3 regions of the Corynebacterium sp. 335C genome follow, and region 1 is predicted to be linked to each of the others. Evidence: predicted binding sites of a transcription regulator. Region 1 holds the regulator's gene; each other region holds the start of a gene.
What was found. Region 1 encodes LexA, which represses DNA repair genes until DNA is damaged. Its sites were predicted from a motif close to CGAACANNTGTTCG; they were not measured.
Positions count from the first base shown of each region.

Region 2: a site for LexA is predicted at 1,471-1,484, ahead of QQS41_RS05465 (HNH endonuclease signature motif containing protein). Genes of this name have one in related genera too.
Region 3: a site for LexA is predicted at 1,963-1,976, ahead of QQS41_RS09025 (SAV_6107 family HEPN domain-containing protein). Genes of this name have one in related genera too.

Region 1 covers NZ_JASTTB010000001.1:330,563-333,833, reverse strand. Annotated here, with positions in the region: gene ptsP (phosphoenolpyruvate--protein phosphotransferase) at 1-1,455, shown strand, start outside; gene lexA (transcriptional repressor LexA) at 1,529-2,278, opposite strand; gene QQS41_RS01455 (hypothetical protein) at 2,864-3,055, shown strand; gene nrdR (transcriptional regulator NrdR) at 3,084-3,271, shown strand, end outside.
Region 2 covers NZ_JASTTB010000001.1:1,265,092-1,268,362, forward strand. Annotated here, with positions in the region: gene QQS41_RS05465 (HNH endonuclease signature motif containing protein) at 18-1,433, opposite strand; gene QQS41_RS05470 (demethylmenaquinone methyltransferase) at 1,605-2,294, opposite strand; gene QQS41_RS05475 (glycosyltransferase family 4 protein) at 2,316-3,271, opposite strand, start outside.
Region 3 covers NZ_JASTTB010000002.1:466,811-470,081, reverse strand. Annotated here, with positions in the region: gene mraZ (division/cell wall cluster transcriptional repressor MraZ) at 1-121, opposite strand, end outside; gene QQS41_RS09030 (DUF3040 domain-containing protein) at 837-1,262, opposite strand; gene QQS41_RS09025 (SAV_6107 family HEPN domain-containing protein) at 1,461-1,913, opposite strand; gene QQS41_RS09020 (GNAT family N-acetyltransferase) at 2,120-2,752, shown strand; gene QQS41_RS09015 (methylenetetrahydrofolate reductase) at 2,793-3,271, opposite strand, start outside.

The sequences.
Region 1 (3,271 bases):
ACGTCGAAGCTGACGCTGGACCGCGGATGGCACCGCGCGGCGGTCAAGGAGATGAAGAACCTGGCGACGGCGGAGGTCGCCGTCGTCCGCGCCATCGAGAAGTTCACCGACATGTTCCGCGCCGCCGGCGGCGTGATGGCGGAGCGGTTGACCGACCTGGAGGACATCCGCGACCGCGTGCTCGCGGAGCTGCGGGGCCTGGAGGAGCCGGGGCTGCCGGGCGCGACCGTTCCCTCGGTTCTGCTTGCCGACGATCTCGCCCCGGCCGACACGGCGACGCTCGACCCGTCGGTCTTCGTGGCCCTGGTGACGGTGCTCGGCGGGCCGACGTCGCACACCGCGATCATCGCCCGCCAGCTGGGGGTGCCGTGCATCGTCGCCGTCGGTCCCGCGCTGCGGGAGGTGCCGGTGGGCGAGCGGGTGCTGGTCGACGGCGCCCTCGGCGTCGTGGAGGTCGCCCCGGACGAGGCGGAGGCCGCCGCCCGCGTAGCGGAGGCCGAGGAGGCGGCCAAGCGCATCGCCGCCTGGCGCGGCCCCGCCGCCACCGCCGACGGCCACCGCGTGCAGCTGCTCGCCAACGTCGGCGACGGCAACGCCGCCCGCGTCGCCGCCGAGGGCGGCGTGGCCGAGGGCGTGGGCCTGTTCCGCACGGAGCTGAGCTTCCTGTCCGCGGCCGCGGAGCCGACCGTCAAGGCGCAGGCGGAGCTCTACGCGAAGGTCCTGCGCACCTTCCCCGGGAAGAAGGTCGTGGTGCGCACCCTGGACGCGGGCTCCGACAAGCCGCTGGCGTTCGCGAACCTCGAGTCGGAGGAGAACCCGGCGCTCGGCGTGCGCGGCCTGCGCATCTCCCGCTCCGCGGCGGGCCTGATGGAGCGGCAGCTCACCGCCATCGCCGAGGCCGACGAGGCCGCCGGGCGCGGCGACGACGCCCCGACGTGGGTCATGGCGCCGATGGTCGCGACGCTGGAGGAGGCGCGCTGGTTCGCGGGCCTGTGCCGGGAGCGGGGCCTCACCCCGGGCGCGATGATCGAGGTGCCCGCGGCGGCGTTGATGAGCCACGAGCTGATGAAGGAGCTGGACTTCGTCTCCATCGGCACCAACGACCTCACGCAGTACGCGATGGCCGCCGACCGCCTGTCGCCGCACCTGGCGTACCTCACCGACCCGTGGCAGCCGGCGGTGCTCCGGCTCATCGACATGACCTGCCTGTCCGGCAAGGACGCGGGAACGCCGGTGGGCGTGTGCGGCGAGGCCGCCGCCGATCCGGTCCTGGCCTGCGTCCTGGTCGGCATGGGCGTGTCCTCGCTGTCGGCCGCGTCGACCGCCCTGCCGGGCGTCGGCGCGCAGCTGGCGGAGGTGACGCTGGAGCAGTGCCGGGCCGCCGCCCGCGCCGCCCTCGACGCCCCGGAGGCCGACGGCGCCCGCGCCGCCGCGCGCGAGGCGCTGGGCCTCTGACGCCGGCACCGCGCACGACGACGGGCCCCGGCCCTCCCGACGGGGAGGGCCGGGGCCCGCGGTGCACGGTGCGTCAGTAGCGGCGCAGGAGCGTGACGACGCGCCCCAGGATGATCGCGTCGTCGGCCGGGATCGGCTCGTAGGCGCTGTTGTGGGGGAGCAGGTAGTTGCCGGTGCTGTCCGGGGCCCACTCCTTCACCGTCGCCTCGCTCTCCAGCCCGTCCGGCATGGCGACGACGATGTCGCCGCGCTCCGCGGTCTCCTGCGCGCGGACGACGACGAAGTCGCCGTCGAACATGCCCGCGTCCTCCATCGAATCGCCCTGGACGCGCAGCATGAAGAACTCGTCGCCTGGGCCCAGCAGCTCCGGCGGCATGGCGAACGTGTCCTGCACGTCCTGCTCCGCGGTGATGGGGGAGCCGGCCGCGACGGCCCCGACGAGCGGGACGTAGGTCGGCGGCAGCACGTCGTCGCGCAGCGGCGTCACCGTCGCGGGCACCGGCTCCGGCGCCTCATCGGCCGCCGGCGCCGGGGCGGGCGCGGCCTTCGCGTCCTGCGCTTCCGCCTGGCCCTCCGGCCCGTTCTGCAGCGCGCGGACGTCGACCGCGCGCGGCTTGTGCGGGTCGCGCCGCAGGTAGCCCTTCGTCTCCAGGACCTTGAGCTGGTAGGCGACCGACGAGGTGGAGCTCAGCTCCACGGCGTCGCCGATCTCCCGGATGCTCGGGGCGTAGCCGCGCAGCATCACGGAATTGCGGATGAACTCCAGGATCTTCCGCTGCCGCTCGGTGAGCTGCTCGCGGCCGCCCTTCTTCTTCGGTGCCATGGTCGTCGTCTCGCGCCTTCCGGGTCTCGTCTCGTCGGCTCTCCCGTGAGACTGTACCGCATCCCCGTTCGAAGATGGGTACATCCGTTCGAAAAAATCCCCCCGAACATATGGACGATGTCGGGGCGGGGTGCTATAAATCGAACGTAGCAACGACGTTCGAACAGCCGTTCGTTCGAATCCCGGTCAGGGGACGCCCGGGATGCGGCGGCGGCGACCATGAAGGAGACCATCATGACCTCGACCGTGAACGGCGCACGGCCCACCTCGTCCACCTGGAACGACGGCGCGGTCCGCGCCATCGCGACGCGCCTCGACGCGCCCGCGGGACACGTCCCCGCCTACTCCCACCGTACCGCGGGAACCCGTTCGAACGGGGATGCCCCGTCGGCCCGCGTTCGACGGGACGTTCGACGGGCCGACCGCGCCCGCGGGCGCGCCGGAACCTCCACCAGGCCGCCCGGGGCGAGGGCGGGCGACGCGTCCATCCGTTCGAACGCGCCCCGACGCTCCGTCCGTCCGGCGGAGCGCCCCGCCGGCCGCCCGATCGCCGGCCGTGGCGCGGCGCCCCGCCCGGCGCTGCGCGTGTCCGCGGGCATGCCGGCGGCGGCCCGCCCCGTCGCGGGCATCCGCCGCTCCCTCCGCTCCGTCGCCGCGGCCGCGGGCATCGGCGTCTTCTGCGGCCTCGGCCTCGTGTGGGCCGCGGGCGGGGAGGAGCCGGCGCTGTCGGTGGAGGCCGTGCCGGCCGCCGCCGTCGTCGCCCCGGCCGCGGGCTAGGCCCCGCGGGGGCGGTAGTCTCGGTTCCGTGCACTGCCCCTTCTGCCACCACGACCGGACGCGGGTCGTCGACTCGCGTCTGGTCGACGGCGGCACCACCGTGCGCCGCCGTCGCGAATGCGAGGACTGCGAGCGCCGCTTCACCACGCTCGAGCGCTCCGTCCTCATGGTCGTCAAGCGCGGCGGCGTCGTGGAGGAGTTCTCGCGCGACAAGGT
Region 2 (3,271 bases), 930 kb from region 1:
CTCCTCATCCGCATCCGTCACGTCTCCGGGATGACATCCGTCATGCCGGGCGCGGGCTGCGCGGCTCCTTCGGCGGACTCCTTCTGCTCCGCCTGCTCCTGCTGTTCCGCCAGCCGGCGGGCGAGCTCGTCCTCGTCGGCGACGCCGAGGCGGCGGAGGTTGCGCAGCCGCACGGTGGCGGCGCGGCGGACGAGGTGGTCGGCGAACGTCTCCCGGCCGTGCCCGGCGAGCGCGCCCGAGGGGAACGTCGTCAGGCTCTCCCCGTCGACGCTCGTCCACGTCTCCTCCCCGCCCGGGTGCCGGGTGACGTCCCACAGCCGGGCGGTCTTGAGGTTGTGGTGGCGCCGGCACAGCAGGTGCAGGTTCCCGGTGTCGGTCGGGCCGCCCGCCGCGGGGTCGTCGTGGTCGTAGGGCTTCACGTGGTCGACGTCGCACCGGTGCGCCGGGGCGTCGCAGCCCGGGAAGCGGCACGTACCGTCGACGCCCTCCACGCGGGCTCGCTGGGAGTCGGTGGGGCGGTACCCGTCGGCACGCGAATCCGCGGAGAACCGCAGGTGCGTCGCCCGCGCCAGCCACTCCTCCGTCGCCGTCCGCCCCAGCCAGCCGACGCCCGGCAGCCACGCGCGGGCGTCCGGGTCGTCGGCGGCGAGGTGGAGGTTCAGGGTGACGTCGACGCGGGCGACGCGGTGCGCCATCGCCATCAGCCCCTCCGCGCGGGAACAACCGAGCTCCGCGCAGAGGGCGTCGAGGATCATCCGGAACTCCAGCATCCGGTCGGGGCGCAGGCCGGCGGCGACGGTGTGGACGTCGTCGGCGCGCTCGTCGAAGTCGACCGACTCCTGCCGCGGCTCCTCGCGCGGCGGCATGTCCTCGTCGTCCGCCGGCGCGGCGAGCGGGTCGAGGGCGTCGATGACGTCCATCAGGTGCCGCCGCAGCGTCCGCGGCCCCGGCAGCGGCTGCCCCTCCCGCACGGGGCGGAGGAACTCGAGGAGCGCCTCCTCCACCAGCGGCATGTGCTCGTCGGCCACCGCCGCGACGCACTCCCCCACGACGCGCAGGTGCCACTGCGGGACGTGGCCACGCTCAGCACACGATGTCGCGAACGCGGGCATCCGCCCGAGCGCCTCCCCGGCGAGGACGTAGCCCATCGCCGCGCCCCGCGGCACGCCCAGGCGCACCGACAGGCGCGCCAGATGATGCTCGACGTCAGCGTCCGGGTCGGGCCGCGCCAGCCGCGCGAGCTCCGCCTCCGCCCGGTTGCGCGCCATCGCGACGGCGCAGTGCGGATCCTCCGCCCGCTCGTTGCGGAAGCGCGGCAGCCGGTCCTCCGCGGATTGCGCTTTCCGACGGTCCCCGCCCGGCGGTGCGCCGCCATCCCCGCGGCCGCCACCGTCGTCCGCGCCGTTGCCGTCCCCGCCGAATTCCCCGCTCATGGCCTCATCCCCCGATGTCGATTGCCATTGCCCTCATCGTACACGTGTTCGAACAGGCGGCGCAAGGGGCAACCCGGGGCAATCCGGAGCAATCCGCGAAAGGCCCCGAAAACCGCGGAAGCGCCGCACCCCGGGCGGGGCGCGGCGCGGACGACGCGGGCGACGGCGGGGCTAGCCCGGCTTCACCGCCGAGTGCATCGCGGCGATGCCGAAGGTGAGGTTCTGCCAGCCGCAGTCCTCCCAGCCGGAGCGGTTGATCATCCGCGCCAGCTCCTCCTGGTCCGGCCACGCGCGGATGGATTCGGCCAGGTAGACGTAGGCGTCCGGGTTGGACGACACGGCGCGGGCGATGGCCGGCAGCGCGGCCATGATGTACTCCTTGTAGACCGTCGCCGCGACCGGCACGACGGGGGTGGAGAACTCGGCGACGGTGAGGCGGCCGCCCGGCTTGGTCACGCGCGCCATCTCCCGCAGGCCCTGCTCCGGATCGTGGATGTTGCGCAGGCCCCACGTGATGGTGACCGCGTCGAACACCCCGTCGGCGAACGGCAGGTTCATGCCGTCGCCGCAGACCTTCGGCACGTCGCGGTGCGCGCCCGCCTTCAGCATGCCGCGGGAGAAGTCGCAGGCCACGCACCAGGCTCCGTCGGCGGCGAGCGCCTCCGTGGAAATCGCGGTGCCGGCGGCGAGATCGAGGACCAGCTCCCCCGGCCACGGGTCGAGCCGGCGGGTGATGCGGCGGCGCCAGTAGGCGTCCAGGCCGCCCGTCATCACGGTGTTGGTGATGTCGTACCGCTTGCCGACCGCGTCGAACATCGACGCGACCTCGAACGGCTTCTTCTCAAGATCTGCCTTCGCCACACCGGGAAGGCTACCGGAGCATCAGGCGGCGAGGTTCGCGCGGGCCGCCCCGAGCCCGGCGACGGCGGCGTAGTGGCCCAGCAGGTCGTCGCACAGCGACGCCCACGTGCGGCCCTCGACGGACGCGCGGCACGCGTCGCGCAGCTCCGGGCCGGCGACGTTGCCGGTCCAGCGGGCGACGGCGGCGGGCAGGGCGGCCGCGAAGCCGTCGACCGGCAGCAGCTCCCCGTCGACGCCGGCGTGGATGAGGTCGCGCGGGCCGCCCGCGTCGGGGGCGATGGCGGGGACGCCGGAGGCGTGGGCCTCCTGCACCGCCTGGCAGAACGTCTCGTACTCGCCGGTGTGGACGAACAGGTCGAGGGAGGCGTAGGCGCGCGCCAGCTCGTCGCCGCCGAGCTGCCCGGTGAACACCGCCGACGGCATCGCCGCGGCGAGGTCCTTCCGCTCCGGGCCGTCGCCCACGACGACGACCTGCCAGCGGCCGTCCTCCGCGACCTCCGCCAGCCGCTGCACCGACTTCTCCGCGGCGAGGCGGCCGACGTAGCCGACGATGGGCCGGCCGTCGGGGTTCCACATGCGGCGCAGCGCCTCGGACCGCTTGGACGGGTGGAAGCGGACGCCGTCGACGCCGCGGCCCCAGCGGTGGATGTCCCGGATGCCGTGGGCCATCAGGTCGCGGATGGTCGACGTCGACGGGGCGAGGGTGCGGGCGCAGGAGTTGTGGATGACGCGGGTCCAGCCCCACGCCGCGGAGCCGAGGCCCTTCAGCCGGTAGTTGTTCGCGAAGCCCGCGACGTCCGTCTGGTACACCGCCACCGCCGGGATGCCGAGCGCGCGGGCGGTGAACGCCCCGGCGGCGCCGAGCACGAACGGGGAGGCGAGGTGGACGACGTCGGGGCCGAAGCGGCGCAGCTCCACCGCCAGCGTCGAGTTGGGGACGCCGATGGGCAGGGAGTCGATGAACGGGACCATCACGG
Region 3 (3,271 bases), on a different contig from region 1:
CCAGCGAGTGGTCCTGCCCCTTCGTGATCATCAGCCCTCCGGCGAGTTCGTCGCGGAACTTCGCCGGAAGGGTCAGACGACCCTTGTCATCGAGCTTCGGGGTGTAGGTGCCGAGGAACATGCGCGTCTCCGGCTCCTTTCCCCGTCGTCCGGAAGGCCCCGTCGGGCCTCACGTGGATTGTTCGGTTATGGCTGTTTCGGTCCTGCGATGCCGGTCGACCTCTCCGACATCACGGCCCACAGTACCCCACTTTGCCCCACCCACAACATCCCAACACGGGAAATTCGCCCACATTGATGGATCGCAAGGCGCCCCACCTGCGGATATACAGGTGGGGAATTCTTCCGCGACACGCGAAAAGCAGGCCGGAACCGGCGTTCCGGCAACCATTCGCCCGCCGACTCAAGGTGATGCACACCACAGCAGACGCGCCGCCACAGCCGCGCGGCGGGCGCCACAACTTTCACATGCGCCCCTATTTCATCACAAGCCACACACGTTGCGCCACCGAGGGCAGGATCGAAGACAAGCGACCGGCCGCCACGACACCCGCGGAGCCGGGTGGGGCGAAGTGGGGCGCGCGGGGTGGGGCGAAGTGGGGCGGCCGGGGCGGGACGTTGCGGGGTGCGCGGCGGAGGCGCGACGCGGCGGAGCACCCGGGGCGGGACGCGACGGGGAGTGCGGCGGAGGCGCGCACGGAGGCCCGGCGGCGCGGCGGGGACGCGGACGACGACGCGGGCGACCCCGGACACGGCGACGCGCCCGGCCCCGATGCGGGGCCGGGCGCGTCACGTCCGGGTGCGGCGCGGGCGGCGGTGCGCCGCGCGCCGGCGGGCTACATCTGGCCGAAGCGGTTGCGGAAGCGCTCCTCCATGCCTCCACCGCCGTTGCCCCCGCGGCCGGAACGGCCGGTGCGGCCCGCGCGGGCGGAGCCCGGGCGGCGGACGGCGCGGCCCGGGCGGCGGGCGGCGCCGTCGCCGGAGCCGGTCATCGCCCACACGCCGGCGCCGAACATCACGAGGAAGCCGACGACGGACAGTGCGATGAACCAGAGGCTCTGCAGGGACAGGACCATGCCGCCGATGAGCAGCACGAGGCCGAGGACCAGCAGCGCCGTGGTGCGGATGCTGAAGCCGCGGGGCGAGCCGCCGCCGTCGCCGAAGGCGCGGGCGGACATCGCGGAGCCGAACTTCGGGTCCTCCGCATAGAGGGCCGACTCGATCTCGTCGAGCATCCTCTGTTCCTGTTCGGACAGGGCCATGGGTTCCTCCGCTGGTCGGTCGCGTGCGTGCGGGTGCTACGGGGTTCAACGGGCGACGGGCCCGCATTGTTCCGCCCCGTCCGCGCGGGGCGTGGGCGCGCGGCTCATCACGTGCCAGTGTACGCGCCCGGACGCATGCCCCGCCCCGTACATGCCGGAAGCGGCCGGACGTTCCGGGAGCCCCGCGGACCGGCGGCGTCAGGCGGCGGCGCCGAGGACCCCGAAGTCGGATTCGACGCGGTCCCGGAAGCCCGTCACCAGGTCCCGCAGGTGTGCGACCTCGGCCGCCGGCGGCGCGTCGTCGAGGCCGAGGCGCACCCGCTCGCGCCGGCGGGAGAACGCCGAAATGGCGTCCGCGTCGCCCGCGTACGCGGGGGCATGGCGCCGGACGCGGTCCCAGGCGCTGCGGTCCGCGGTGCGGCGGCGGCCCGGATGCTGCTCCAGCACCGCGCCGGCGACGCGCAGCGCGGCCTGGTACGTCAGCTCCATCGCCTCCTCCGGCGGCGCGGCGAGCGCGCGGCGCAGCAGCTCGTCCGCCCGCTCGAGGTACCCCAGCGCCCCGACGGCGACGTCCGCCGGCGCCACCAGCGACGCGGCCCTGCGTTCGAAGTCGATGATCATGGCGCGCTCCTCTCCGTCGTCTCCGCCCATGTCCTGACCGGGAGGGTAGGGGGCGGCCCGACATGACCCCGATAATATTCGAACACACGTTCGTTCGAAAGCCCCCGCCCCCTCCCCCGGCCCCGGCCGCGGCGGGGTCCCGTCGCAACGCACCCGCCCCTCCCCCCGACCCCCTCGCGCGCACCGGAGCCGCCGAACCCCCGCGCGGCCCGCCCCCGGCGTGGTTGACTGGCCGCGTGCAGTACACCGTGATGCCCATGACCCCGGCGACGTTCCGCGCCCGGTGCACGGAGACCGTCGACCTCTACATCGACGCCATGGGCTACGACCCCGCGCTGGCGCCCGGACGGGTGCGCGCCTGGCTGCTGCAGATGACGCAGCCGGGCTGGGCGGCGGCGTGCATCCTCGCCCACGACGGGTCCGCCCCGCCGGAGGAGGCGCTGGAGGACCCGCGCAACCCGCTGGCCGGCGTCGCGTTCTGCCACACCGGCGGGCCGACGCAGTGGTGGTCGCGGCAGGTCCGCGGCGGGATGGCCGCGCGCCGCCGCCCGCTGCGGGAGATCCACGCGACGCTGTCGGACTACGTCGAGCTCGCCGAGATCCACGTCGCCCCCGGCCACCAGGGCGCGGGCCTCGGCGAGGAGCTGCTGCGCACGCTGCTGGACGGCCGCCGCGAGCGACTCGTGCTGCTGTCGACGCCCGAGGTGCCGGAGGAGGCCAACCGCGCGTGGCGGCTCTACCGCCGGCTGGGCTTCGGCGACGTGCTGCGGGATTTCCTGTTCCCCGGCGACGCCCGGCCGTTCGCCATCCTCGGCGCGCCGCTGCCGCTGGCGCCGCGCAGGTCCCGTCGCAACGCGGGCGACGCGTAGGGCCCCTCGCGGCGCGGGGCTTTGCGACGGGTCCCGCCGGCTAGAACCCGCCGCGCAGCATCGAGCTGCCGCCGCCCCACGCCGGGGCCATGCCCAGGTTGTGCAGGACCTCCTGCGTGGCGCGGGCGAAGTTCATGGTCATGAAGTGCAGGCCCGGCACGCCCTCGGCGATGAGCCGCTCCGCCATCTCCGTCGTGACCTCGATGCCGACCTTGCGGATCTCGTCGCGGTTGCCCTCCTCGTCGCCGGCGGCCGCGGCGAGCAGCCGATCCTCCAGCGCCGTCGGCAGCTTCGCGCCGGACAGCTCCACCTGGCGGCGCACCGACCGCAGCGACGTGATGGGCATCAGGCCCGGGATGACGGGCTTCGCGCCGTGCTCCGGGTCCGCGGCGGCGAGGCGGTCGCGCAGCCGCAGGTAGTGGTCGACGTCGAAGAACATCTGCGTGATGGAGTACTCGGCGCCCGAGCGGAGCTTCTCCAGCGTCCGCGCCGTGTCGTTGTCCAGCCCGCCGGCGCGAA